DNA from 2 places in the Streptomyces sp. NPDC004721 genome. Region 2 is predicted to be linked to the other one. Evidence: riboswitches for the same ligand, from Rfam matches in the RefSeq annotation. Region 2 holds a riboswitch; the other holds the start of a gene.
The links. A riboswitch is a leader RNA that binds a small molecule or an ion and turns the genes downstream of it on or off. The one in region 2 is predicted to bind glycine.
Positions count from the first base shown of each region.

Region 1: it holds a riboswitch for glycine, as region 2 does, so the genes downstream of both, gcvT (glycine cleavage system aminomethyltransferase GcvT) here and gcvP (aminomethyl-transferring glycine dehydrogenase) in region 2, are expected to answer to the same signal.

Region 1 is NZ_JBSGBZ010000009.1:198,101-200,543, reverse strand. It holds gene gcvH (glycine cleavage system protein GcvH) at 1-157, opposite strand, end outside; gene gcvT (glycine cleavage system aminomethyltransferase GcvT) at 286-1,413, opposite strand; glycine riboswitch at 1,454-1,570, opposite strand; glycine riboswitch at 1,571-1,667, opposite strand; gene ACWEK3_RS11095 (AAA family ATPase) at 1,816-2,436, shown strand.
Region 2 is NZ_JBSGBZ010000074.1:9,683-12,125, forward strand. It holds gene ACWEK3_RS37420 (DNA polymerase IV) at 1-756, shown strand, start outside; gene ACWEK3_RS37425 (PRC-barrel domain-containing protein) at 666-1,049, opposite strand; glycine riboswitch at 1,163-1,257, shown strand; gene gcvP (aminomethyl-transferring glycine dehydrogenase) at 1,434-2,443, shown strand, end outside.

The sequences.
Region 1 (2,443 bases), on a different contig from region 2:
CGGCCACCGTGTCGCCGACCTCCGGGAGCTGGGCGTAGACGACATCGCCGAGCGCGTTGGCCGCGAACTCCGTGATGCCGACCGTCGCCACGCCGTCCTCGACGGGCGACAGCCACTCGTGCTCCTTGCTGTAGCGCAGATGCTGAGGGTTGTTCATGGCCAGAATTCTCCTGTACGCGAGTCAGTGGTGATGAATGAGGGACTGCGAAAGGCGGGCGTGACCAGGGGTGACGTGTCTCACGTCGCCTCCGTGCCGGCTACGGCGGTGTCACGTCCGCCGCTTTGTCACTTCTGCCGCTTGTAGAAGGGCAGCGCCACGACCTCGTACGGCTCGTGGTTGCCCCGGATGTCCACACCGACACCGGCCGTGCCCGGAGCGGCGTGCGCGGCGTCGACGTACGCCATGGCGATCGGCTTGCCCAGGGTGGGGGAGGGGGCGCCGGAGGTGATCTCGCCGATCACCTCGCCGCCCGCGACGACCGCGTACCCGGCGCGCGGGACCCGGCGGCCCTCGGCGACCAGGCCGACGAGCACCCGGGGCGGCTCGGCGGCGGCGCGCTCGGCGGCGGCCACCAGCGCCTCGCGGCCCACGAAGTCGCCCTCCTTCTCGAACTTGACCACCCGGCCGAGGCCCGCGTCGAACGGGGTCAGCGAGGTCGACAGCTCGTGCCCGTACAGCGGCATGCCCGCCTCCAGGCGCAGCGTGTCCCGGCAGGACAGGCCGCACGGGACAAGACCGGCGTCCGCTCCGGCCTCGGTCAGCGCCTGCCACAGCTTCTCCGCGTCGCCCGGGGCCACGAACAGCTCGAAGCCGTCCTCGCCGGTGTAGCCGGTGCGCGCGATCAGCGCTGGGACGCCGGCGACCGTGCCGGGGAGCCCGGCGTAGTACTTCAGGCCCTCCAGGTCGGCGTCGGTGAGGGACTTCAGGATGCCGGCGGACTCGGGGCCCTGCACGGCGAGCAGCGCGTAGTCGTCCCGGTCGTCGCGCACCTCGGCGTCGAAGCCCGCCGCCCGCTCGGTCAGCGCGTCGAGCACGACCTGGGCGTTGGAGGCGTTGGCGACGACCAGGTACTCGGTCTCGCCCAGGCGGTAGACGATCAGGTCGTCCAGGATGCCGCCGTCGGCCTGGCAGATCATGGTGTAGCGGGCGCGGCCGAGGCCGACGGTGGCGATGTTGCCGACCAGGGCGTGGTTCAGCAGCGCGACGGCCTGCGGGCCGGTGACGCTGATCTCGCCCATGTGGGACAGGTCGAAGAGGCCGGCCTTCGTCCGTACGGCGATGTGCTCGTCGCGCTCGGAGCCGTAGCGCAGGGGCATGTCCCAGCCGGCGAAGTCGGTCATCGTCGCGCCGAGCGAACGGTGCAGCGCGTCGAGCGCGGTGCGGCGGGGTCGGTCGGGTTCGGTACTGCTCATCGGACGGTCTCCAAGGCATGGCAGGCGAGGACGGATCAAGTCCTCCCCATCTGTCATCGGAACCTGAGAGGTTCGCCATGACCGCCGTCGGACGGACGGTGCACGGCTTGCACCTTGGGTGGAGCCACTGCGCCAGCGGCCCGCTTTTCAGATGTGCCTCGCCCGCGCGGTAACGGTGCCTGAGAGATTCAAGGGAGGTACTTGCTCCTTCGGCGCCCCAGCGAGACGGCTGGGGACTCTCCCGCGCGGATTCAAGCGGCCGATATGCAGTTGCGCGCACATCATTGCACGCTCGGCCCGATTTGCGGCAGGGCGGCATCTGTGACCGTCCTGTGGCAGGACGTGCACGGAAACAGCGGGCGCCGCACATTACCTTCTCTTTACGATCCGTGGGGAGGAATGATGACGGCGCACAGGACCGCGTTGTACGCGACGGCCCAGGCCCCCGCCCTCTTGGTCCGCGACCTGCGGGACCTATCCGGCCGCGGCCCGCGCGTGCTGCACTTCGGCCCGCGCGACCTGGTCGTGGTGACCGGTCTGCCTGGCAGCGGCAAGTCCACGCTGATGCGGCGCGCGGTGCACGGCGTCCGCATCGACTCCCAGGACACCCGCGACCGCTGGGACGCCCGCCTGGCAGCGCACCTCCCCTACGCGCTGTACCGCCCCCTGGTCCGCCTCGCCCACTTCGCGGGGCTGCGCCGGGCGCTGCGCTCCGGGGCGGCGCTCGTGGTCCACGACTGCGGCACGCAGCCCTGGGTCCGCGCCTGGCTGGCCCGCACCGCCCGCCGCCGCGGCGGCACCCTGCACCTCGTCCTGCTGGACGTCACCCCCGGCACCGCCCTGACCGGCCAGCACGCACGGGGCCGCGGTGTCTCCCGCTACGCCTTCCACCGACACCGCCGCGCCACCGCCGCCCTGCTCCACGCGGTGGAGCGGAACACCCTGCCGGCGGGCTGCGGCTCGGCGGTCCTCCTGGACCGCGAGGCAGCGACCCGCCTGCGCCGCATCGATTTCGCCACCTGAGGACAGC
Region 2 (2,443 bases):
GCGATGGCGCTGGCCCACGACGAGCGTCCCGTCGTCGCCGAGCGCGAGACGAAGTCGGTGTCCGTCGAGGACACCTACGACGTGGACATCCACGACCGCGTCCGGGTGGCCCTGGAGGTGCAGCGACTGGCCGACCGGTGCGTGCGGCGGCTGCGCGGGGCCGGTCTGTCGGGGCGCACCATCGTGCTGAAGGTGCGCCGTTACGACTTCTCCACCCTGACCCGCTCCGAGACCCTGCGCGGACCCACCGACGACCCCGCGGTGATACGGGAGGCGGCCGCCCGGCTGCTGGACTCCGTGGACACCACCGGCGGCGTACGGCTGCTCGGCGTGGGCGTGTCCGGGCTCGCCGACTACACCCAGGAGGACCTGTTCGCGCAGGCCGCGGGCGCGCAGGCGAAGGGCCCGGTCGAGGAGCGGCCGGAGGAACCCGCCGAGCGGCAGCCGGCACCCACCGAGCGGCGGTGGCCGGCGGGCCACGACGTACGGCACGCCGAGTACGGCCACGGATGGGTGCAGGGCAGCGGTCTCGGCCGCGTCACCGTGCGCTTCGAGACCCCCGACTCCGCGCCGGGCCGGGTACGCACCTTCCTCATGGACGACCCGGACCTGGAGCCGGCCGAGCCTCTTCCGCTGGTTCCTTCGGTACCTCCGGTCCCGCCGGCTCAGCTCTCGTCCGGGCCCGAGCCGGAGCCTGCCAGCTTGCCGAAGTGGTGGTCCGGAACGGTCGGCGGAGGGGCCACGTCGAGGCCGTAGTGGTGGTAGAGCTGCAGTTCCTGCTCCGGGGACAGATGGCGGCCCACGCCGAAGTCGGGGGCCTCCTTGATCAGTGCGCGGTCGAAGGGGACGCGCAGGGCGCCCTCGACCAGTTCGCTGGGCTCCAGGGGGACGAAGGCGTCCCGGGAGAACAAGCCGGTGCGTATGGCCGCCCACTCCGGCACACCGGTCGCGTCGTCGAGGTAGACCTCGTCCACCGTGCCGATCTTGTGGCCGCTGCGGTCGAACGCCTTGCGGCCGATCAGGTTGCGCGGATCGATCTCCGTCTGCACTGTCCCTCCACGTGGTCGCAACTCATCCGTAACCACTACAAAAGAGCACATTCAGCATGGCGGCCACTCGAAGACCCGTGCGGCCGGCCCGCTGGTACTCTGGCAACGGCTGCTGACCCCGTGCGGGAGAGCCCTCCGGCACCACCGGGGGCGCCGAAGGAGCAAATCCTCCCCGGAATCTCTCAGGCCCACGTACCGCACGGACGAGGTCACTCTGGAAAGCAGAGCGGTTGTCGACGGCTTCCGCTCTCACCGACGGTGAAAACCGGGAGCCCTCGGGCGGCCCGGTGAAGCTCTCAGGTTGAGATGACAGAGGGGGAGGCCGTCGGGGCACCCGTGCCGGGGTGTCCCTCGAAGGTCGTGTCAGACCAGGAGGCCTCCGCAATGACCGCCCAGCGCATTCCGCTCTCCGAGCTCGAACAGGGCATCCCCTTCGAACAGCGCCACATCGGGCCCGACCAGGAGGCGCGGGCCAAGATGCTCGCGCAGGTCGGCTACGGCTCGCTCGACGAGCTCACCGCCGCCGCGGTGCCCGATGTGATCAAGAACGCCGACGCGCTCGACCTGCCCGGCGCCCGCACCGAGGCCGAGGTGCTGGCCGAGCTGCGCTCCCTCGCCGACCGCAACCAGGTCCTCGGCTCGATGATCGGACTCGGCTACTACGGGACCTTCACCCCGCCGGTCATCCTGCGCAACGTCATGGAGAACCCGGCCTGGTACACCGCCTACACCCCCTACCAGCCGGAGATCTCCCAGGGCCGCCTCGAGGCGCTGCTGAACTTCCAGACCGTGGTCGCCGACCTGACCGGTCTGCCGACCTCCGGCGCGTCGCTGCTCGACGAGGGCACCGCCGCCGCCGAGGCCATGGCGCTGTCCCGGCGCATGGGCAAGAACAAGAAGGGCCTGTTCCTGGTCGACGCGGACGCGCTGCCGCAGACCATCGCCGTCATCGAGACCCGCGCCGAGCCGACCGGCGTCGAGGTCGTCGTCGCCGACCTGGGCGCGGGCATCCCCGCCGAGATCGCCGAGCGCGAGATCAACGGCGTGCTCCTGCAGTACCCGGGCGCCTCCGGTGCCGTGCGCGACCTGAAGCCCGTCATCGACCAGGCACACGAGCTGGGCGCCGTGGTCACCATCGCCGCCGACCTGCTCGCGCTCACCCTGCTGAAGTCGCCCGGCGAGCTCGGCGCGGACATCGCAGTCGGCACCACCCAGCGCTTCGGTGTGCCGATGGGCTTCGGCGGCCCGCACGCCGGCTACATGGCGGTGCGCGAGAAGTTCGCGCGCAGCCTGCCCGGCCGCCTGGTCGGCGTCTCCGTCGACGCCGACGGCAACAAGGCGTACCGCCTCGCCCTGCAGACCCGTGAGCAGCACATCCGCCGCGAGAAGGCCAC